DNA from 4 places in the Serratia sp. NA_112.1 genome. Region 2 is predicted to be linked to each of the others. Evidence: predicted binding sites of a transcription regulator. Region 2 holds the regulator's gene; each other region holds the start of a gene.
The links. Region 2 encodes PhoB, which activates phosphate uptake and scavenging genes when phosphate is short. Its sites were predicted from a motif close to CTGTCATAAAACTGNCNNAT; they were not measured.
Positions count from the first base shown of each region.

Region 1: a site for PhoB is predicted at 2,221-2,240, ahead of ACUTQ5_RS03030 (heavy metal response regulator transcription factor). Genes of this name have one in related genera too.
Region 3: a site for PhoB is predicted at 2,904-2,923, ahead of pitA (inorganic phosphate transporter PitA). Genes of this name have one in related genera too.
Region 4: a site for PhoB is predicted at 3,761-3,780, ahead of glpT (glycerol-3-phosphate transporter). Genes of this name have one in related genera too.

Region 1 is NZ_JBQZFO010000001.1:598,803-604,716, reverse strand. Features, by position in the region: gene ACUTQ5_RS03035 (heavy metal sensor histidine kinase) at 64-1,488, opposite strand; gene ACUTQ5_RS03030 (heavy metal response regulator transcription factor) at 1,485-2,156, opposite strand; gene ACUTQ5_RS03025 (hypothetical protein) at 2,297-2,923, shown strand; gene ACUTQ5_RS03020 (cytochrome b/b6 domain-containing protein) at 2,938-3,543, shown strand; gene ACUTQ5_RS03015 (molybdopterin-dependent oxidoreductase) at 3,536-4,303, shown strand; gene ygbI (DNA-binding transcriptional repressor YgbI) at 4,470-5,234, opposite strand; gene ltnD (L-threonate dehydrogenase) at 5,516-5,914, shown strand, end outside.
Region 2 is NZ_JBQZFO010000001.1:129,223-135,136, reverse strand. Features, by position in the region: gene phoR (phosphate regulon sensor histidine kinase PhoR) at 1-1,180, opposite strand, end outside; gene phoB (phosphate response regulator transcription factor PhoB) at 1,205-1,894, opposite strand; gene sbcD (exonuclease subunit SbcD) at 2,096-3,328, shown strand; gene sbcC (exonuclease subunit SbcC) at 3,325-5,914, shown strand, end outside.
Region 3 is NZ_JBQZFO010000015.1:8,835-14,748, reverse strand. Features, by position in the region: gene uspA (universal stress protein UspA) at 1-213, opposite strand, end outside; gene uspB (universal stress protein UspB) at 825-1,160, shown strand; gene ACUTQ5_RS20460 (hypothetical protein) at 1,157-1,381, opposite strand; gene pitA (inorganic phosphate transporter PitA) at 1,396-2,898, opposite strand; gene ACUTQ5_RS20450 (NAD(P)/FAD-dependent oxidoreductase) at 3,198-4,397, shown strand; partial or broken gene ACUTQ5_RS20445 (DMT family transporter) at 4,587-4,778, shown strand; gene ACUTQ5_RS20440 (Lrp/AsnC family transcriptional regulator) at 4,775-5,197, opposite strand; gene ctlX (citrulline utilization hydrolase CtlX) at 5,341-5,914, shown strand, end outside.
Region 4 is NZ_JBQZFO010000009.1:61,553-67,466, reverse strand. Features, by position in the region: gene pldB (lysophospholipase L2) at 1-241, shown strand, start outside; gene yigL (sugar/pyridoxal phosphate phosphatase YigL) at 253-1,053, shown strand; gene glpQ (glycerophosphodiester phosphodiesterase) at 1,089-2,168, opposite strand; gene glpT (glycerol-3-phosphate transporter) at 2,251-3,606, opposite strand; gene glpA (anaerobic glycerol-3-phosphate dehydrogenase subunit A) at 3,972-5,615, shown strand; gene glpB (glycerol-3-phosphate dehydrogenase subunit GlpB) at 5,605-5,914, shown strand, end outside.

The sequences.
Region 1 (5,914 bases), 470 kb from region 2:
GCCTTTTTTCTGCGAAGTTCGCCACTGAAGCCGATTGCAGGTCATTGCGCAAACCACATTGAATTAATCGGAAGCGGGAAATATCAGGCTAAAGGTTATTCGAGCCGCCTTATCCTCATGCGCACATTCTGCGCGGGCCTTACCGCCGTGCAGCGTCATGATTGCGCGGACGATCGCCAACCCCAGACCGCTGGCATGGCTGCCGGCACTGCGGGCAGCATCGGCGCGGTAGAAACGGTCGAACAACTTATCAAGATGGGCCGGGGCAATAGCCGGCCCCTGATTAACCACCTGTACAACCACTTCGCCAGTCTGCTGATTGAGGGTTTGCAGCAATATCTGGCTGTTCTCATCGGCATAACGCACCGCATTGGCCACCAGATTGCTCAGTGCACGCTGGAACAGCATGGCATCCGCCAGCAATTGCCCTTCGCCCTGACAAACCAGCGTAATGCCGCGTTCTTCCGCCAGGCCTTCAAAATAATCCGCCACCCGTTGCAGCTCATGCGCCATATCAAGGCGACTGACGTTCAGCACCGCCTGCCCCTCGCCGGCACGCGCAAGGAACAGAATATTTTCTACCATGCGTGAAATACGTTCCAGTTCATCCATGTTGTTCGACAACAGGGTTTCATACTCTTCCACGCTGCGTGACTGATACAGCGCCACCTGACATTGCCCCATTAGCGCGCCCACCGGAGTGCGGATCTCGTGCGCCAGATCGGCGGAAAACTGCGTCAACCGTTGATAGCCTTCGTTCAGGCGATCGAGCATGGCATTAAACGAACGAGTCAGTTGCTGCAATTCCTTCGGCGCTCCCTGCTCGCTCAGGCGAGTCGACAGTGTATTCGGTGTGATCACCGCCGCCTGCGCCGCCATACGCCATAACGGCTGCAACCCACAACGCATCACCCAATACCCCAGCAATGCAATCAGCACAAACGCCATCGCCACCGCGGCCACAATTCGCCAAAGATAACGAGCCAGCATCTTCTGTTCATTGACCAACACATGTGCGGCCGAGATTTGCAGTAGGCGGCCGTCCTCCAGTTTGACCAACGCCGATACGGCCCGCAGTGGCACGCCCTGTGGCGTTTGCCCCCCCTGCACAGCACTCAAGCGCTGCGGCGTGCCAACCGGCGTCGGGACTATCGCCGGCAAACTCAACCTGGCCGGGTTAACGTTGATTAACGGTTTTTGCCCCGCTAGCTGAAAAATCAGTACGTCCTGTTCGTTACCCAGCATATTTTCGAACAGGCCGGTATTCGCCGTCAGCCGCTCGAGAGGAAAGCGCCGGCTCAGTAAGTGGCGAAAATACTCCACCCGTCCGGTGACCTGTAAATCGCTGCGGATAGTCATCTCCTCGCGCATCGCGCTATACAGGTACCATCCTGCGCTACTAACCACCAGTGCCGCCACCAGCGCAAACAGCATCGCACTGCGCAGCGTCAACGACAGCGCCCGCCAACATTGTGCCAAAGCCTTCATGAGCGCGGCTCGCAAACGTAGCCGATGCCGCGCACGCTGTGGATCAACTTGACGTCAAATGGCCGATCAATCTTGGCGCGTAGCCGCTTGATCGCCACATCCACCACGTTGGTATCGCTGTCAAAGTTCATATCCCAGACCTGCGAGGCGATCATGGTGCGTGACAACACCTCTCCTTCGCGGCGCACCAACAGATGCAGCAACATGAACTCTTTGTTGGTCAGCGGGATCACCTGTTCCTGCCGTACCGCTTTGCGGCGCAGGACGTCAAGCTGCAGATCGGCAATCGCATAGTGGTCGGCCTCACGTACCGTGCCGCGCCGCAATAGCGTGCGCAATCGCAACACCAGTTCAGTGAAGGAAAAAGGTTTGATCAGATAATCATCGGCCCCCAGCTCCAGGCCATGAATACGATCCTGCACCCCGTCGCGGGCGGTCAGAAACAGAATCGGCACGTCGCTTTTCTTGCGCAGTACCTCAATGATCTGCCAGCCATCCAGCCCTGGCAGCATCACGTCGAGCACAATGGCGTCGTAAGCATCCTCAAGCGCCCGAAACAGGCCGTCGGTGCCGTTACGCGCCAAATCGACGCTATACCCGGCCTCACTCAGCCCTTTCTTCAGGTAATCACCCGTGCTGATGTCGTCTTCAACTACCAATATCCGCATTGTCGCCACCTCATTACGCCAGCCGAAATATTAGCAGCTTCGGCAGACATGCTTGATGACATTAATGTCATTAAACGGACATGGTGCTGTCCCTGTTGTTCAACCATGCTTAACCGGCAACCTAAACAGAGGAGAACATTATGATTACCCGTCATCGTTTTGCCGGTTTACTGCTGTCCACCCTGATGCTGTGCAGCGGAGCCGCCGCTGCGGCTCAAACACCAGGGAAAGTGATTGCTCCACTGCGCGGCACTATTGATCAAGTGACCGACAGCAGCCTGCAGGTTACCGACCGTAAAGGGGAGAAGGTCAATGTCAAACTCAACGACCAGACAAAGGTGTTGAGCGTTTCAAAAGGTACGCTGGATGACATTAAACCGGACAGCTTTATCGGCACCGCCGCAGTACCCCAAGCGGACGGCAGCCTGAAAGCGCTGGAAGTCCACGTCTTCGCCGCCAGCCTGCGCGGCACCGGTGAGGGCCATTCGGCCTGGGAATCTGCCGACGGCAAGGTGGATACCATGACCAACGGCACCGTCGGTAAACTGGTTAAATCCAACGGCAGCACTCTGACCGTAACCTACGGCAACCAGCAGAAAACCGTTAACGTGCCGGAAGATGTGCCAATCGTGACGCTTGATCCCGGCGATCGCAGCCTGCTGAAACCCGGCGCGCACATCGTGTTGTTCTCCGCCACTGACGATAAGGGTGAACGCGTCGCCACCCGCATTTCTGCCGGCAAAGACGGCACCGTTCCGCCGATGTAACTCGGGAGCCAATGATGAAAACCAACGCGCCGCGACCGGTGCACCGCTGGCCGGTACGCCTTACCCATTGGATTAATCTGTTTGCCATGGTCTGCATGTTCATGAGCGGCTGGGAAATCTACAACGCCTCACCGCTGTTCGGCTTTCTCTTCCCGCCGCAGGTTACGCTCGGTGGTTGGCTGGGGGGCGCGATTGGTTGGCATCTGGCGGTCATGTGGCTGCTGGCAGGCAACGCGCTGTGCTATTTCCTGTGGAGCCTGTTCAGCGGCCATTTCCGGCGGGATCTGCTGCCGCTCACCGCCGGTATGTTACGGCGCGATATCTGGCAGGCGTTAACGCTGCGGCTAAAGCATCAGCACGGCCGTTATAACGCCATTCAAAAGCTAATGTACCTCGGCGTGCTGGTTCTCGGGCTGTTGCTGGTGCTCTCCGGGCTGGCAATCTGGAAACCTGTGCAGTTACAAGGGCTGGTAAGCCTGTTCGGTGGTTTTGACACCGCGCGTTACGTGCACTTTTTCGCTATGTCCGGCATTGGTTTATTTGTGGTGATCCACCTGTTGATGGTGATGATCGTGCCGCGCACGCTATGGGCAATGATTACAGGTGGCAAGCATGAGTGATAAAAAACAGCGCCCTGTGGCACTCACACTTGAGCCGGCGCAAAAGAAACAATTGGTGAATCTGCAGCGCCGCCTGATGCTGCGTTCCGGTCTGACATTGGGCGGTGTCGCTCTGCTGACCGGCTGCAACCTGCAGGACGGTGATCAGGTCGATAAAGTATTGTGGGCAATGTCACGCTGGAACGATCGGGTACAAGCCTGGCTGTTCAACGGTCAAAAGCTGGCACAGACCTATCGTCCGGATCAGATTACCGATCCCTTCCCGTTCAATGCGTTTTACCCCGCGTACAACGTGCCGGAATTGGATCTCGCCGGCTATCGGCTAGAAGTCTCCGGCAAGATAGAGAAAAAAGCGTCCTGGACGCTGGAACAGCTGCAGCACCTACCGCAGCAAAGCCAGATAACCCGCTTGATCTGTATCGAAGGCTGGAGCGCCATCGGCCAATGGGGCGGCGTGCCGCTGCGTAACTTCCTGCAGCACGTCGGGGCGGATCTGAACGCGCGCTATGTTGGCTTCAAATGCGCGGACCGTTATTACTCCAGCATCGACATGACCACCGCGCTGCATCCGCAGACCATTCTGGCGCTGGACTTCGGTGGCAAAGCGCTGCCGGCAGATTACGGTTACCCGCTAAGGCTGCGGGTACCCACCAAGCTGGGGTTCAAGAACGCCAAACATATCGCCGCTATTTTTGTCAGCGATACCAACCCCGGCGGCTACTGGGAAGATCAGGGCTATAACTGGTTCAGCGGTATTTAGTTTTCTGCGCAACACTGCGCAGGATCCCCGCTGATGGCTGGCTCGATGATCCACCGCGACCGCTCAGAAGAAATGCCATAATCCTCGGCAGTTGGCCAATAGCTTCATGGTAGGGGCGCTGCAGGCTGCGCCCTATCACATAATAATGAGTAACACTTTTAGCCACTCACTCTCCGGCCGTCATCAGCGTAATATTCGCCTGCAGGATCGCCTCGCGCGCGGCGGCGGGCAGGTTGTCATCGGTAATAATCGCATCAAATACCGTTATCGGCAGCGCCAGATAAGTGGCGATTTTACCGTATTTAGAAGTATCGCTGAGCAGAATGCAGCGGCGGCTGACATCCACAATGACTTTCTTGACCACCACCTTGTCTTCGTTCGGCGTCGACAACCCGCGCATCCCCCATGACGAAGCGGAAATAAACGCCAGATCGATAAACAGCCCGCGCAATGCCTGTGCTGCCGCTTCCCCCACGCAGGAGCGATTTTCACGGCAGACGGTACCGCCAGTGTGAATGATTTTGCACTGGCTGTGCTCAATCAGGTAACCCGCAATCACGAAATCATTGGTGACCACCGTCAGGTCATCGCGATCGCTAATGTGCCTGGCCAGCGCCAGCGTCGTGGTACCCGCATCCAGATAGATACAGCTGTCAGCGGGTATCTGCCGGGCAGCCAACTGCCCGATGGCCGCTTTCTGCTGGCTGTACATCCCTTCCTTGTCCTGATGCGAAGGCTCAATCGCCACCCGTTCTGCCGACTGCACGCCACCCGACACCGCCAGTACCGCGCCCTGCTCCTCGAGCTTTTGCAGATCGCGGCGAATGGTCATGTGCGACACCCCCAGCCGCTCGGTCAATTCTGCAATGCTGACCACTCCGCGTTCTGATACCAGCGCTAAGATTTGTTGATGGCGTTCTACAGGTATCACGGTTCCCTCTCTTTACCGCAGTGATAATAATTGTGATTTTACGTCAATTTTCGCTCGGCGAAAGCCTGCTGTTTTCAGGCCGTGAAGTTGCACATGTTATCTGTGATTTAATTTTAATATTTTAAAACAAACAGATAGAAAAGAATTCATATTATTGGCTGATGTGAGCCTCATCCATTCACTGTTAATAATTGTGACAAAGATCGCTGATGACACACCAAAAAGCGCTTATATTTAACACAACAAAACAAATTATAACTAAAGTTAACATGAGGTGCAGTATGACACAGCCAGCGGATTTTGCAGTTTGCATCGTAGGATTAGGTTCGATGGGCATGGGAGCGGCAAAGTCGTGCATTAATGCGGGGCTGACCACCTACGGCGTCGACCTTAACCCGCAGGCGCTGACCACCTTGCAACAGGCCGGAGCAAAACAGGCTGCCACCTGCGCGGATGACTTTGCAGCCGAGCTGGATGCCTTGCTGCTACTGGTGGTCAACGCTGCCCAAGTGAAACAGATCCTGTTTGGCGATAACGGCCTGGCCGCGAAGCTGAAACCGAATACGCCGGTGATGGTGTCTTCCACCATTTCTGCGGCCGATGCCAAACAGATCGAACAGCAGTTGCTGGCCCTGGGCCTTAACATGTTGGACGCCCCGGTTTCCGGTGGTGCAGCCAAA
Region 2 (5,914 bases):
CGATCGCCAGCCCCAACCCACTGCCGCCAGTCTGGCGTGAACGGGCTTTGTCGACACGATAGAAACGTTCGGTCAGGCGCGGAATATGCTCGGCGGCGATGCCCGGCCCATTATCACTGACCTGGAACTGCGCACCGTTTGGCGTCTGTTGCCAGCTCACCTCAATATTGGTGCCCTTTGGCGTGTGATTGACGGCATTGTACACCAGGTTTGATACCGCGCTGCGCAGTTGGTCATCGTTGCCGAACACCTTGAGCTGTTCGTTCACCCGGAAGCTAATCTCATGGTTGCCGCTGCTCAGCGACTGCGCTTCGCGTTGCAACACCCGCAACATCAGCGGGATATCTACCCGTTCGTTCATATCGACGTTAGGTGCCGCCTCAATGCGCGATAGCGTCAGCAGCTGTTTGACCAGCCCATCCATACGCCGGGTCTGCTCTTGCATGGTGCCCAGCGCTTTGCCGCGCAGCGAGCCATCCAACTCTTCGTCGCTCATCATCTCCAGATAGCCCTGCAACACCGTGAGCGGGGTACGCAGCTCGTGGCTGACGTTGGCGAAGAAGTTACGTCGCGCGCCTTCCAGCTGGCGCATTTGGGTGACATCACGCGCTACCATCAGTAATTGCCCTTCGGAATAAGGCATCACGCGGAATTCGACGTAGTGCTCATTGTTCAACTGCAACGTCAACGGACGGGAAAACTCCTGCTGTTGCAGATAATGACTGAACTCCGGATAACGCAGCAGGTTAAGGATGTGCTGACCATTGTCTTCCGGCCAGCGGAAGCCCAGCAGGTGCTGCGCCAAACCGTTACACCAGAAGATATTGCCTTCGACGGTGGTCATCACTACCGCATCGGGCAGCGATTCCGCGCCGCTGCGGAAGCGTTTGATCAACAGCGCCAGCTCACGCCGCCGACGGCGATTACGCTGCTGCATCTGATACAGGCCGTAAAACAGCGGTTCCCAGCTCCAGCGCCCGGGTGGCGGCGTCATGCTGCGGTCAACCCACAGCCAGTGGGAAAGTTTGAGTTGGTTGTAGAAATTCCATGCCAGCGCCGCCAGCACGGCGGCCAGTAGCAACCAAGGCAGATAACCGAAAATCAGCCCCAGCAGTAAGGCAGGCAAGCAGAAAAGGGCCAGCTCCAGGGCCAGCCTCTTCCAGGATAGACGTTCTAGCACGGCATATTCTCCAGCGCGTCGCGATCAATAACGCGTTGAGAATCGGTAGCCGGTGCCCCGAACGGTTTGAACCATTTTGTCATGACCACTGGTCTCTAACGCCTTACGGAGCCGACGGATATGCACGTCAACGGTGCGGTCTTCCACATAAACGTTAGTGCCCCAGACGTGATTAAGCAACTGTTCGCGGCTATAAACACGCTCTGGATGAGTCATAAAGAAGTGCAGCAATTTGAACTCGGTCGGCCCCATATCCAGCGCCTGCTCGTTGGCCATCACCCGGTGTGAGGAAGGATCCAGGCTCAGCCCTTGCATTTCAATCACTTCTTCCACCGCCATCGGTGAAATGCGGCGCATTACCGCCTTGATGCGCGCCACCAGCTCCTTCGGCGAGAAAGGTTTAGTGATGTAATCATCCGCCCCAACTTCCAGGCCACGGACACGGTCTTCTTCTTCACCGCGAGCGGTCAGCATCATCACCGGAATATCGCGGGTCATAGCTTCACGCTTCATATGTTTAATAAACTGAATGCCGGAACCTCCGGGTAACATCCAGTCGAGCAACACTAAATCAGGGAACGGCTCAGACAGGCGCGTCACTGCGCTGTCATAATCCTCAGCTTCCAACGGTTGGTAACCATTCTGTTCCAACACAAAGCACACCATCTCACGGATCGGCGCTTCGTCTTCCACCACCAGTATGCGTCTTGCCATCGTCAATCCTGCCAATGTGTTAGCGATCACAGTTGATTGCGGGCGCCATTATGCGTCAGTTTTGTGACAGATTTATGAAATAAATAGCCTTGAAAAAACCTGCCTGTTACAGGCAGTAAGCATAGCGATTATTTCTAATCACGCAGAAACATCATATTCCCTTTATAATCCCCGCCATTACCCTATCGCCCCGGGAGTGTCATGCGCCTGATCCACACCTCTGACTGGCATCTTGGCCAGTTTTTTTTCACCAAAAGCCGCGCCGCCGAACATCAGGCTTTTCTGCGCTGGCTGATTGAGCAAATCGAGCAACAGCAGGTGGATGCGCTGATCGTCGCCGGGGACCTGTTCGATACTGGTTCGCCGCCAAGTTATGCCCGCGAGCTGTATAACCGTTTCGTGGTGGAACTGCAGCGCACCGGTTGCCAGTTGGTGGTGCTGGGCGGCAACCACGACTCCGTGGCAACCTTGAATGAGTCGCGTGAATTGCTTTCCTGCCTGAATACCACCGTGATTGCCAACGCGCAGAGCGAAACCGAACAACAAATTCTGGTGTTGAATCAGCGCGACGGTCAGCCGGGTGCGGTGCTGTGTGCCATCCCTTTCCTGCGCCCACGCGATCTGCTCTCCAGCCGCGCCGGCGAGTCCGGAGTGCAAAAACAGCAGGCGCTGCAAGAGGCTATCGCCGACCATTATCAAAAGCTGTATCAGGCGGCCTGTACACGTCGTGATTCACTGGGCTTGCCACTGCCGATTATTGCCACCGGCCATCTGACCACCGTGGGCGTCACCACCTCCGATTCGGTACGCGATATCTACATTGGCACGCTGGACGCCTTCCCCGCGCAGGCCTTTCCGCCGGCTGACTACATCGCACTGGGTCATATTCACCGCGCGCAGAACGTCGCTAAATCCGAGCATATTCGCTACAGCGGCTCGCCGATCCCTCTCAGTTTTGACGAATTGGGCAAAGCCAAAAGCGTATTTATGGTGGATTTCAGCGCGGACGCTCTGCAACAGATCACTGCGCTGGAGATCCCCAGCTTCCAACCGATGCAGCTTATCAAAGGTGATTTGGCACAGATCGAGCAACAATTGCAGCAGTTCGCCGATTATCAAGGCGAATTCCCGGTGTGGCTGGACATTGAAGTGGCAACACAGGACTACCTTAGCGACATTCAGCGCCGCATCCAGTTACTGGCCGATCAACTGCCGGTAGAAGTGGTGCTGTTGCGCCGCAGCAAAGAACAGCGACGTCAGGCCATTGAACAGCAGGACAAGGAAACGCTCAACGAACTGAGCGTCAACGAGGTGTTCGAGCGGCGGCTGGCGCAGGAGCCTGAAATGGCCGAACAACGTCGGCAACGAATGAGCCAAATGTTCCAGCAGGTGGTCGAGTCCGTGCGGCACAACGACCAGGAGCCGAGCCAATGAAAATCCTCAGCCTGAGGTTAAAAAACCTCAATTCCCTGCAGGGCGAATGGAAAATCGACTTTACTGCCGAACCCTTTGCCAGCAATGGGTTATTCGCCATCACCGGACCCACCGGCGCAGGAAAAACCACCCTGCTGGATGCTATCTGCCTGGCGCTGTATCACCAGACGCCGCGGCTAAACGTCACGCCGAGTCAGAACGAGCTGATGACGCGCCACACCGCCGAATCGCTGGCTGAGGTCGAATTTGAAGTCAAAGGGGTCGGCTACCGCGCCTTCTGGAGCCAGCGCCGTGCCAAAAATGCCCCAGACGGTAACCTGCAGGCACCGAAAGTGGAGCTGGCGCTGCGTGAAGACGGAAAAATCCTGGCGGACAAGGTACGCGACAAGCTGGATATGACCGCCGCAATCACCGGGTTAGACTTCGGCCGCTTCACCAAATCGATGATGTTATCCCAGGGGCAGTTCGCCGCCTTCCTCAATGCCGATGCCAATGACCGTGCCGAACTGCTGGAAGAGCTGACCGGCACCGAGATCTACGGCCAGCTTTCCGAACGGGTTTTCGAACAGCATAAGCAGGCCAAGGCCGATTTGGATGCGCTGCATCAACGCGCCAGCGGCATTGAACTGCTCAATGACGAACAGCGTCAACAATTGGAGAGCCAGTTGGTTGAGCTGGGGACGCAGGAGAATGCCCTTGGCGAACAGGCCCGCCTGCAGCAGCAGGCGCTGAACTGGTTACAGCAGTGGCAACAAACTCAGCAAAAACAACAGGAATACCAACGCAAACTGAACGCGGCGCAGCAGGAACAGGCGGCGGCGGAACCGCAACTGCAGCAACTGGCGCGCAGCGAGCCGGCAGAAAAACTGCGGCCATTGTTTAACGAACGTAACCGCTGCCGCAACGACCAACAGGCGCTGCAACAGCAGATAAGCCAATTAACGCAGCAGCAGGAGCAACAGCTAGCCCAGATGGCGCCGTTGCAACAGGCGGTGGAGCAAGCCCGTGCCCAGTTGCAGGCACATGTTGAACACCAGCAGACGCAACAGCGGTTGATCGACGAGCAAGTCGTCCCGCTCGATAACCAGATTGCCCAGTTACAGAAAACGCAGGCCGAACTGCAACAGGCATGCGATAGCGCCGCACAACAGTATGCCCAGCAAAAAACAGCGCTTGAGCAGCTCGAAGTTCAGCGAACCCGGTTGACCGCACAAGCGGGCCAGCATCAGGAAAAACTTAACGGTCTCACCACCGCGCTGTCGGCGCAGCAGCAACAACAAAATACGCTGGAAGCCCAGTCGCCCCTGGCGGCACTGCGCCAGCGTCAGACCGAACTGGCCGAGCTGCGCCCGGTACGCCAGCAGTTATTTACCCTATCGTCCCTGTTTAGCCAGGTCAGCGAACGTCTGGATCAGCAGCGTAAAGACTCCGCCGCCCGTCAGACACAGCTTGGCGAACATGAAAAACAGCTCGAAGAGACGCGGCTGCAGTATAAGCAGCAAAAAGCCCACCAGACAGACGTGGAAAAAGCCCTCGAGCTGGAACAGCGCATTGTTAGCCTGGAAGCAGAACGCGCCCGCCTGCAAACCGGTGAACCCTGCCCGCTGTGCGGCTCCTGCAGCCACCCGGCCATTGAACAGTATCAGGCGGTAAAACCTTCTGAAACCGCATTGCGCCTGGCCCAGATGCGCGCCACAACCGAGGCTTTGTATACGCAGGGCACCGAACTGCGCACCCGTTGCGAAAGCCTGAAAGAACAGCAACAGCGTCAACAGCAACTCATCACGCAAGACGAGCAACAGTTGGCCACCCACCTTCAGCAGTGGCAAACCCTCACCACGCCGCTGGCATTTGACTTTAGCCTGCAAGACGCCGACCGCCTGAGCCAGTGGCTGAACGCCTGCGACAGCGAAGAACGTCAGAGTCAGGCCGCCCTGCTGCAACACGAACAGGCATCGCATGCCGTGCAGCAGGCCAAAGACCAATTAGCCGCACTGCAAACACAACAGCAGCAGGCGCAACAAGAGAAAGCGCGGCTGGACGAGCGTTACATCCTGCTGGAGAAAAGCCACGCAGAGGCCCAGTTGCAACAGCAACGCCTGCAGCAACAGTGGCAGGAAGGTGAACAAGCCCTGGGCGAGCAACGTGCGCAGCGGCAGGCACTGTTTGGTGAACAGCAAATTACTCAGGTGCGCGAACAGTTGCGCGCCCGCCAGACGGCCTGTGAGCTGGCCAGCCAGCAAGCGGCCGAACAATGGCAAAAAGCCCAGGAACAACGCGACCGGCTGAGCGGCCAGCTTGTCGGGCTACAGCAGCAACTGCTGCAACAGACCGAGCGGTTGCAGCAAGCGGAACAAGAGTGGCTGCAAACGCTGGCCGTCAGTGAATTCAGCGATGAAACCGCCTTCATTGCCGCATTATTGGATGACGACCAGCGCCGACAACTGCAGCAGCGCAAAGAGCAGTTGCAACAGCGTCAGGTAGAGGCCAGCGCCCTGTTGACACAGACCATAGAAAGTCTGAAGCAGCATCTGCAACAGCGTCCTAAAGAGCTGGATGAGAACCAGACCGATCCCCAGATCCTGA
Region 3 (5,914 bases), on a different contig from region 2:
GGTCAGGGCATGGTGGGTTTCTTCCGAGATACGTTTTTGCATATCGCCGAGATTAACGTCGATCAGGCCGGTATACAGGTCGGAATAGTTAACATCTACGTGGATCAGGGAAACTTTGGCGTTATACGGACGCGCCATAGATACGGCTTTCTCCACCAGGATTTTACTTTCCGGGGACAGGTCTACCGCGATCAGAATGTGTTTATAAGCCATGAGAATACTCCTTCCATATAATGCCGATTAAAAGCTTAGCAGGCATTCAGCGTACCAGCCTGGGGCTTTAGGTTTCATTTTATCATTCAGTTAACGCTATGATATGTTGAGGCGATCACACTGCATCGCATCAAAAAATCTCTTTATTTCAACCCGGTCAGTTTTACACCAGCCAGCTGGAAAACCCTATCGCTCGTGGTGCTATTGGCGTGTTGACCGCTTGAAATATAAGCATTCTTAAACAGAGTATAGTCCCAAATGCCCCATAGGGCTGGAGAAAAGGCTCGGTGGGCCATTGAGCTCGGTAATCAGTTATAACTAATGAGTAGCTGACAAATCGGTGGGGTGCGGTAAATTTTATCTACTGCTCAGGCCAGTTTGCGTTTCATTAACCTACAATAATGAATATGGGCCTTATCATTACTCCACTGAGTGAAACCCTGCGTTGAGTTTCTGCGTGGCGAGGGTTGGCTTTCAGTGGCGGTGGGTTATGCGCGGCCTGTGCGGTGCCAAGGGGATCGGAGCGGTAGGCTCCCGCAGTAATGGGTATAGAGGTAGGGCAGTTGGACCCGGCGGAGCGCCGTGGATTACAATGCCTTGAGGAGGCAATCATGATCAGTACCGTCGCGCTGTTTTGGGCTCTTTGTGTGGTGTGTGTGTTAAACATGGTGCGGTATTACTCTTCTCTGCGCGCGCTGTTAGTGGTTTTGCGCGGCTGTGACCCGCTGCTGTACCAGTATGTTGACGGTGGGGGCTTCTTTACCGCCCACGGCCAGCCGAGCAAGCAGATACGACTGGTGCGCTATATCTTCTCGCAGCGCTATATCGAGCATCACGATCCGGAGTTTATCCGCCGCTGCGAACGGGTGCGCGGGCAGTTTATGCTGACTTCCGCCCTATGCGGGCTGGTGGTTATCAGCCTGCTGGCGTTGATGATCTGGTATTAATGCCGGCCTGTTTGCCCTGCAACAGATAAAGAAAAGGCGGCCACTTGGGCCGCCTCAGACTGATGACAAATCTCATTCCTGCCCAGAGCGAGTAGAGGCCGATAAATAAAAATCAGGAAAATCAATTTAATGATTTTCGGCTGCTCACCACAAAGCAGGAAAAACCACGCTTTTTCCTGCTTTGTCAGCAACCTAAGGCGGCCACCTGGGCCGCCTTTCACATGGAGCAAACTGCTTAGATCACCTTAAGCGCCAACCAGTACAGCGAACCGGAAAGCAGAATCGATATTGGCAGGGTCAACAACCAGGCCAACAGGATATTCTTCACGGTTTTGCTTTGTACGCCGCCGCCGTCCACGATCATGGTCCCGGCTACTGCCGAAGAAAGCACATGGGTGGTGGAAACCGGCATACCGGTATAACTGGCGACACCAATCGATAAGGCTGCGGTCATCTGAGCCGACACGCCCTGAGCGTAGGTCATGCCCTTCTTACCGATTTTCTCGCCAATGGTGGTGGCAACACGCTGCCAGCCGACCATGGTACCGAGTGACAACGCCAGAGCAACCGCGACGATAATCCAGATCGGTGCATACTCAACGGTTTGCAGCAGATCCTGACGCAGGTTTTTCAGGAAACGTTGGTCCTGGCTCGAGGTTTCCGGCAGCTTGGCAATCTTGTCTGCGGTGTCTGTTACGCACATCAGCAGGCGACGCAGGTGGCTGCGCTGTTCTACCGAGAGTTGATCGTAACTTTGCAGATTGTTCAGCAACCCGGAGGTAAGCTGAATGGCCGGCATGGCGCGGGCACTGTCACAGTGGAACTCGACGGGTTTATCCGGCGATACGTCCTCGTCCGGGCTTGGCACCAGCGGAGTGAGGGCGACCACGTGCGATAGGGCATCGCTGTGCTGCTCGTAATATTGCTGTAGGTGGGCCACGGCATCACGCGTACGGGTGATGTCATAACCGGTTGCATTCATATTGAGCACGAAGCCGGCCGGCGCAACGCCGATCAGCACCAGCATAATCAAGCCGATACCTTTCTGGCCGTCGTTGGCGCCGTGCGAGAAACTAACGCCGATAGCCGACAGGATCAGAGCGATACGGGTCCAGAACGGCGGCTTGCGTTTGCCGTCGACCTTTTCACGTTCCGCAGGGGTCATGTGGATACGCTGGCGTTTCTTGGTGCCACTCCAATAGCGGCGCAAGGCAAACACCATCAACCCGGCGACCATCATGCCAACCAGCGGCGAGATGAGCAATGACAGGAAAATACCGATCATTTTCGGGACGTTAAGCGCATCCACCACCGAAGTGTGGGTCATCAGTGCGTTGGTCAAACCCACACCAATAATTGCGCCAATCAGCGTATGAGAGCTGGAGGCCGGCAGACCGAAATACCAGGTGCCGAGGTTCCAGATGATAGCCGCCAGCAGCATGGAAAAGACCATGGCTAATCCGTGTGCTGAACTGACGTTCAACAACAGATCTGTTGGCAACAGGTGAACAATGGCGTAAGCAACACTCAAACCACCGAGCATTACGCCAAGAAAGTTGAACAAACCAGCCATCACGACCGCAAGTTGCGAGCGCATGGCACGGGTATAAATTACTGTAGCAACCGCATTGGCCGTATCATGAAAACCGTTAATGGCTTCATAAAACAACACGAACAACAATGCGAGAATTAACATCAGGCCGGTATGGAAATCCAGGCCAGCGAACAAATGCAGCATAAGCGTTACGCCAGTTTGTGGACATGAACGCCGCGCATTATCCGTGACAACCGGGGCTGGGGAAAAGGAAAATATGACGTTTTTTTGATTTAGATATGACGAAATGATGGCGTTGCCATGACAAAGATATGAAATATCAGCGCGTTATGCTGTTTGGCCCGCTGTAATATTTTCTTACTATGGCGTTGTCGGCGCCATGGCTTTACAATCTGCCGCCGTAAAGTTGCCGGTTACCGGTGGCGATTCGGCGTAATATGGCGGCCTTTTGTCGCGATTGTGGTTTTTATAGAGAGGCGCAGGTGGAACAGTTTGATGTCGTGGTGATAGGTGCGGGCGCAGCGGGTATGTTTTGCGCGGCGCAGGCAGGGCAACTCGGTCGCCGGGTACTGCTGCTAGACAACGGCAAAAAACCGGGCCGCAAAATCCTGATGTCCGGCGGCGGACGCTGTAACTTTACCAATATGTACACCGAACCGGCCGCTTACCTGTCCAATAACCCGCATTTTTGTAAATCGGCACTGGCGCGTTACACCCAGTGGGATTTTATCGATCTGATTAACCGCCACGGCATTGCCTACCACGAGAAAACGCTCGGGCAGCTTTTCTGCGACGACTCGGCACAGCAGGTGGTCGAACTGTTGGTCAAAGAGTGTGAACTCGGCCAGGTGACGACGCGCCTGCGCAGCGAAGTACTGGCGGTGGAAAAAACGCAGGAAGGATTCGAACTGGCGCTGAATGGCGAGAAGGTGAGTGCTCGCTCACTTGTAGTGGCCAGCGGCGGTCTGTCGATGCCGGGACTGGGTGCGACGCCGTTTGGCTATAAGCTGGCGGAGCAGTTTGGCCTGAAAGTGCTGCCGACGCGCGCCGCTCTGGTGCCTTTCACGCTGCATAAACCGCTACTGGAACACCTGCAAACCCTGTCTGGCGTCTCTGTGCCGGCGGTGATCACTGCCGAAAACGGCGTCAGCTTCCGCGAGAGCCTGCTTTTCACCCACCGCGGCCTGTCCGGCCCGGTGGTATTGCAGCTTTCCAGCTACTGGCAACCTGGTGAGTTTGTAAGTGTTAACTTACTCCCTGCGCTTGATTTGGCGGGATTCCTCAACGAACAACGCCAGGCACACCCGAATCAAAGCCTGAAAAATACCCTGGCATTGCACTTGCCGAAACGTTTGGTGGAGTGCCTGCAGACGTTAGGGCAATTACCGGAAGTCACGCTGAAACAGTTGAACCCGACGCAGCAGGCTGCGCTGGTAGAAACCTTGCAGAATTGGCGCGTGCAACCCAACGGCACCGAAGGCTACCGCACGGCGGAAGTGACGCTAGGGGGTGTGGATACCAAAGAGCTGTCTTCCAAGACGATGGAGGCCACCAAGGTACCGGGTCTGTACTTTATCGGCGAAGTGGTGGATGTGACAGGGTGGTTGGGGGGCTATAACTTCCAGTGGGCCTGGAGCTCGGCCTGGGCCTGCGCTCAGGCGCTGGCAGTACAGGGGCAGTAAAGCCTGGCGAGTGGCAATATAGATTGCGCTTCTGCCAGTTGATGGGAGGCGCTTTTATCTAAATCCGATTAATTCAACAAAGCCGTAATGGGAACCATTTTCATTAAATACGCGCAGGTCTATCAGTGCGATAAACTTCATCTTATTACATTAATAGTGATATGCATTTCCTAGTTTTTCTTTGCTAAAGCAATCAGGGCCATTCCCCTGGGCATTGCTTATGCGCTATGGGAAGGCATTGGCATTGTGCTGATCGTTTCTTTGAGTTATCTGCTGTTTAATGAGTCGGTATCGCCCCCCAAGCTGTTGGGTTTTTTATTCATTATCTGCGGTATTGCCTGTTTAAAATTTGGGATAGTCAAACCTGCCGTGAACCGTTAAGCCTTATGCGTCGACAGCAGGATGCTGGTCTCGGTGCCGGCAATGCCGGCAATGCGCCGGATGCGGCCCAAAATTTTATCGAAGCTCTCCAGGCTGTCGGTGCGGATCTCCACCAGAATATCCCACTTGCCGTTGGTGGTGTGCAGGGTGAAGACCGAAGGTTCACCGCGCAGTTGCTGCAACACGCTGGGTGCCTTGGTGCCTTCTACCGCCACGCACATCCAGGCGCGGATGCGGTTATGCTCCACGCCCGGTTTAATGCGGATGGTATAGCCGGTAATGATCCCCTGTGCCTCCAGTGCCTCAATTCTTTTTTGCACCGTAGCGCGGGAAACCCGCACCTTGTTGGCGATCTCGGTGATGGAGGCACGGGCGTTTTCGCGCAGCAGCGCGAGGATTTGGCGATCGGTATCATTCATGTTGGCAATGTGTCAATGAGTTGTGGCAATTTGTAAAAATATAGAGCAATTTAATCGTTTTTCACACTGACTGGTTTCAAATTGATTATCCATAATGGTGTCACGCCAGCCCCTGGCTAATCCTGAACCCGGTGATAAATAACATGCAAACCACCCAATCCGTTTTTATGATCAGGCCGTCTGGCTTTACCGCTAATCCGGAAACCCGGCACAGCAATTTTTTCCAGAAAATCACCGAGGAACATGAGGATCATGCTGCTGGGGCCGTCATTGCCTTTAACGGCTACGTTGATGCATTACGGCAGGCCGGTGTCGACGTCAGGGTGATGGATGAGATTGAAGGACAGGAAACCCCGGACGCATTATTTCCCAATAACTGGATTGCCCTGATGGCGGATGGCACCTTGTTCACCTTTCCGATGGAAGCCGTCAACCGACGACGAGAGCGTCGCCAGGACATTATTGCGCAGCTCGCCAATGACTTTGTGGTTGAACGGCGTGTCGATCTTTCTGCCCACGAGCTAGCCGGGCGCTTTCTGGAAGGCACCGGCTCGCTGATCTTGGATCGTCAACACCGGCTGGCTTACTGCTGCCAGTCGTCCCGCAGCTCGCCGGAGGTTGGCCACGAATTTGAGCGCCACTCGGGTTATCAGATTGTCTGGTTTGACGCCGTGGATGCTAATAATCAGCCGATCTATCACACCAATGTGATGATGA
Region 4 (5,914 bases), on a different contig from region 2:
ATTATTGCAGGCCGGTGAGGATCGGGTGGTCGACAACCGTTCTCATCAGGCTTTTTGTCAGGCATTGTCAGAAGCGGGACATCCCTGTGAAGGGGGAAAACCGCAGGTTATCGAAGGCGCACGGCATGAGATCCTGTTTGAGCGGGACGCGATGCGCGCCGAAGCACTGAGCGCAATCCTGCGTTTCTTTGCTCAACACTTAGGCGGTACCCCTACCGCCGACTACACCATTAGAGGTTAGAAATTACCGCTATGTATCACGTCGTCGCTTCCGATTTAGATGGCACGCTGCTGTCACCCGACCACACCCTGTCACCTTACGCCAAAGAGACACTGAAGCTGTTGACCCAGCGTGGCGTACATTTTGTCTTTGCTACCGGCCGTCATCACATCGACGTTGCGCAGATCCGCGATAACCTCGAGATCAGCGCCTTTATGATCACCTCCAACGGCGCTCGCGTGCATAACACTGACGGTGAGTTGATTTTCAGCCACAACCTGGCCGAAGACATTGCCCGCGATCTCTACGGTATGCTGCATAACGATCCGGACATCACCACCAACGTCTACCGCAACGACGACTGGTACATCAACCGCGAAAGCCCTGAACAGAAAGAGTTTTTCCAGGAATCGATTTTCCAGTACCAGTTGTTCGAACCGGGCCTGTTGGAAACCGACGGCGTGTGCAAGGTGTACTTCACCTGTGACGATCATGAAAAGCTGTTGCCGCTGGAAGATGCCATCAATGCGCGTTGGGGAGATCGGGTTAACGTCAGTTTCTCGTTCCCAACTTGTCTGGAAGTGATGGCCGGTGGTGTGTCAAAAGGCCATGCGCTGGAAGAAGTAGCCAAGATCATCGGCTATACGCTGAAAGAGAGCATTGCCTTCGGCGACGGCATGAATGACCTGGAAATGCTGTCGATGGCTGGCAAGGGTTGCATCATGCGCGACGCGCATCAGCGCCTGAAAGACAAGCTGCCGGAGCTGGAAGTGATTGGCTCCAATGTCGATGACGCGGTGCCGCATTATCTGCGCAAGATGTTCCTGGGTTGATATGAACAGGGCGCCTTGCGGCGCCCCGAACGGTATTACTTGTGCTGGTTCTGCTTTTGCAGGAATTGCACGCCCTTGTCAGGGAAATCGGTGAACACGCCGTCAACGCCTGCCTGATTGTAAATCACGTCATACAGCTGATTTACGTCGGTAACGTAGTCCGGCAGTGCGTCTGCACGGATGGTGAAGGGATGCACCGCCAGCTTGTTGGCATGGGCTTCTTTCACCATATCGGTCAGTACCACCTTGCCCGGTTTGGATTTCTCAGCCACCACCAGCATGTGGTAGTCCGGCCCAATGCCATCGGCATACTGGGCGATTTGTTTCATCGCACCCGGCTTGAACATCCAGTCATAGTCATATTCCACCCATTTGCCATCGGCCTTCTGCTCATAGGTTTCCTGCCATTTGTTATAGGCAATCAGTTGGACCAGCTTCAGATCCATGCCCATCTTCGGCTCTAGCTCGGTTTTAATCCGCTTCAACTCGTTGGCGTCGAAGCATTGCAGATAAACGTTGTCACCCTTGCCGGTATAACCGTACTGCTTCAGCACCGCCAGCACCTTGCTGGAAATATCCTTGCCTTCCTGCTTGTGGAACCATGGCGCTTTGATTTCCGGGTAAATACCGATGTTCTTGCCGGTTGAATGGTTCAGACCCTGCACAAACTCGATCTCTTCCTGGAAGGTATGGACGCGGAAATCGGATTTACCCATCGGGAAGCGGCCAGGGTAACCCTGCACTTTTTTACCGTTTTCAATCTCGAAGCCTTCGGTGAACTTCAGCGATTTGATTTCCGGCAAGGTAAAGTCGATGGCGTAATAGCGGCCGTCTTTGCGTGCGCGGTCCGGGAAACGTTCGGCTACGTCGGTGACGCGATCGAGATAGTGGTCATGCAACACCACCAGCTCGTTGTCCTTGGTCATCACCAGATCCTGCTCGAGGAAGTCTGCACCCTGCGCGTAGGCCATAGCCTTCGCCGGCAGCGTGTGTTCCGGCAGATAGCCGCTGGCGCCACGGTGGGCGATCACCACCTTGTCGGCAGCCTGTGCAGCGCTGACCATTGAGGTGGCCAGGATAATCCCTGTTAGCAGGGCTTTGACTTGAGTCCGCATATTGTTGTTCTCCATGTTGTAGGTGCCAGGTAATAAAAAGGCCGCAGCGCGGCCTTTAAATAATGCGAAAGTTGTATGACGCTTAACCGCGTTTGTTGGCAGCGATTTCCGCGTGGTGTTTTTTCTCGCTCAGCATGGTCAGCAACAACAGCACAACCGCACCGATGCTACCGCCAATCATCACCATAAAACCGCCGTCCCAACCGAAGTAGTCAACGGTGTAGCCGACGATGGCGCTGGCTGCAACAGAGCCGCCCAGGTAACCGAACAGACCGGTGAAGCCTGCGGCGGTGCCGGCGGCTTTCTTCGGCGCCAGTTCCAGTGCGTGCAGACCGATCAGCATCACCGGGCCGTAAATCAGGAAACCGATGGTGATCATACAGGCCATATCGATGCCAGGATTACCGACCGGGTTCAGCCAGTAAACGACGGTGGCAATGGTCACCAGCGTCATGAAGAACACACCGGTGGCACCACGGTTACCCTTGAACACCTTGTCCGACATCCAGCCGCACAGTAGGGTGCCCGGAATACCGGCATACTCGTACAGGAAGTAAGCCCATGAAGACTTGTCCAGCGCGAAGTGTTTCACTTCTTTCAGGTAGGTCGGTGACCAGTCCAGAATGCCGTAACGCAGCAGATAAACGAACACGTTGGCTACGGCGATGTACCACAGCAGTTTGTTCGGCAGGATGTACTGCATGAAGATCTGCTTGGCCGTCAGCTCTTCTTCCGCTTTCTCGCTGTAGTCGTCCGGGTAATCGTTTTTGTATTCTTCGATCGGCGGCAGGCCACAGGATTGCGGGGTATCACGCATCAGGGCGAAGGCGATCAGAGCAACCAGGATGGCGCCGAAGGCCGGCATATACAGCGCTGCATGCCAGTCGTTGAACCAGGCCATGCCCAGCAGGAACAGCAGTGGCGGCAAACCGCCACCCACGTTATGGGCGCAGTTCCAGACCGAAACGATGCTGCCGCGCTCTTTCTGCGACCACCAGTGCACCATGGTACGACCACATGGCGGCCAGCCCATCCCCTGGAACCAACCGCACAGGAACAGCAGCACGAACATGACCGCGATGCTCGAAGTCGCCCATGGCACGAAGCCCATGAACAGCATCACCGCAGCAGCCAGGATCAGGCCGGCGGGCAGGAACACGCGTGGGTTGGAGCGGTCAGAAACCGACCCCATGATGAATTTGGAAAAACCGTAGGCGATGGAAATACCGGACAGGGCGAAACCGAGGTCGCCGCGGCTGAAGCCCTGGTCGATCAGGTAAGGCATGGCCAGGGTGAAGTTCTTGCGCACCAGGTAGTAGGCGGCATAACCGAAGAAAATCCCCATAAAAATTTGCCAGCGCAATTTACGGTACAGCGGGTCGACTTTGTCGACCGGCACACGGGAAATGTGTGCTGCCGGCTTAAAAATACTCAACATGAGCGCCTCCGATGGCTTTATCTAGTTATCACATCAATATGATCTTTTACGTTCATTTGATGATTGAGCGGATATCGAATGTGGTGTTTTTTTGTTCCATAACGAGCGTCATCCTAGTCAAATCAGCCTGGTGTCGCTGTGATGAATGGCGCATTTGTTACACTTTTATGAAACACCGGCGGATTTTGAGCGATTCGTTAACGTTATGAAATAGAAAAACGCCTGAAAATCGTGATTATGATCACATTCATGGTTTTTTGTGGACATTTGGTTTTCGTTTTGAGTTCGTTATTGTTCCTTATCAAACAAAGCCCCCAATGAATGTGGCTCAATAGGTGAATAACTACAGATTCTGAGAGAGTCTCATGAGCAGCCATTCATCGGATAACGAAACGGATGTGATCATCATTGGCGGTGGTGCGACCGGTGCGGGCATTGCTCGTGACTGCGCGCGCCGAGGCCTGCGTTGTATACTGCTGGAGCGTCACGATATCGCTACCGGTGCCACTGGGCGCAACCACGGGCTGCTGCACAGTGGAGCACGCTATGCGGTGACCGACGGCGAGTCGGCGCGTGAATGCATAGAAGAAAACCAAATCCTCAAGCGCATTGCGTACCATTGCATCGAGCGTACCGATGGGCTGTTTATTACGCTGCCGCAGGATTCTCTGGCCTACCAACAACAGTTTATTGCCTCCTGCCACAGTGCCGGTATCAACGCCGAAGCGATTGACCCACAGTTGGCGCTGCGTCTGGAGCCAGCGGCCAATCCGGCGCTGATCGGCGCGGTTCGCGTGCCGGACGGCACTGTCGATCCCTTCCGTCTCACAACCGCCAATATGCTCGATGCCCGAGAGCACGGTGCGCAGATCCTCACCTATCATCAGGTGGTCGGTTTACTTCGCGCTGGCGATCGTGTAACCGGAGTGCGTGTTTTCGACCATCAATCTGCGCAGCGCTACGATATTCATGCCGAAGTGGTCGTCAATGCCGCGGGCATCTGGGGCCAGCAGATTGCGGAATATGCCGATCTGCGCATTCGTATGTTCCCGGCCAAGGGCGCGCTGTTGATCCTCGGCCATCGCATCAACAACATGGTGATCAATCGCTGCCGCAAACCGGCGGACGCCGATATTTTGGTGCCGGGCGACACCATCTCGGTGATTGGCACCACCTCAACCCATATTGATTATGACCAGATCGACAACATGCTGGTGACGCCGCAGGAAGTGGACATTCTGATCCGCGAGGGGGCGCTGCTGGCGCCGGAGCTGGCGCAGACGCGTATTCTGCGAGCCTATGCCGGTGTGCGGCCACTGGTAGCCAGTGACGACGACCCCAGCGGCCGCAACGTCAGCCGTGGCATCGTGCTGCTCGATCATGCCAGCCGCGACGGCCTGGAAGGCTTTATCACCATTACCGGCGGCAAGTTGATGACCTACCGGCTGATGGCGCAGTGGGCGACCGATAAAGTGTGTGAAAAGCTCAGGTTGGATAGCCCCTGTACCACCGCGCAGGAAGCCTTGCCCGGCTCCCGTCAGTCGGCGGAAGAAACGGTGCGCAGCGTGGTTTCCCTGCCTGCCAGCATTCGCGGCTCGGCGGTTTATCGCCACGGCGACAGGGCCAGTCAGGTACCGGCCGGCGATCGGCTGGATAACAGCCTGGTGTGCGAATGTGAAGCGGTCACCGCCGGTGAAGTGCGTTATGCGGTGAACTCCCTCACCGTCAATAACCTGCTCGATCTACGCCGCCGTACCCGTGTCGGCATGGGCACCTGCCAGGGGGAGCTCTGCGCCTGCCGTGCCGCCGGGCTGTTGACGCGTTTTAACGTCACTACCCCGCAGCAGTCTATCGATCAGCTATCGCATTTCCTTAACGAGCGTTGGAAAGGGGTGAGACCGATCGCCTGGGGCGATGCGCTACGTGAAAGTGAGTTTACCAGCTGGGTTTACCAAGGATTGTGCGGGCTCGATGCCCGAGGGGATCAGGAGGCCGATGATGCGATTTGACGTAGTGGTGATTGGCGGCGGACTGGCAGGCATGACCTGCGCTATCAGGCTGGCGGAACAGGGCAAGCGCTGCGCCGTGGTCAGTTCTGGCCAAAGCGCACTCTATTTTTCATCCGGATCGCTTGATCTGCTGGCGCAGTTGCCCGATGGCACCCCGGTGGAATCACCGTTGATGGCGCTACCGGCACTTGCGCTACAGGCACCACAGCATCCTTATTCGCTGATGGGCGCTGAAAGGGTAGCCGGACTGTCGGATGACGCGGCCCTGCTGTTGCAACGTTGTGGTTTGAGCCTGCAGG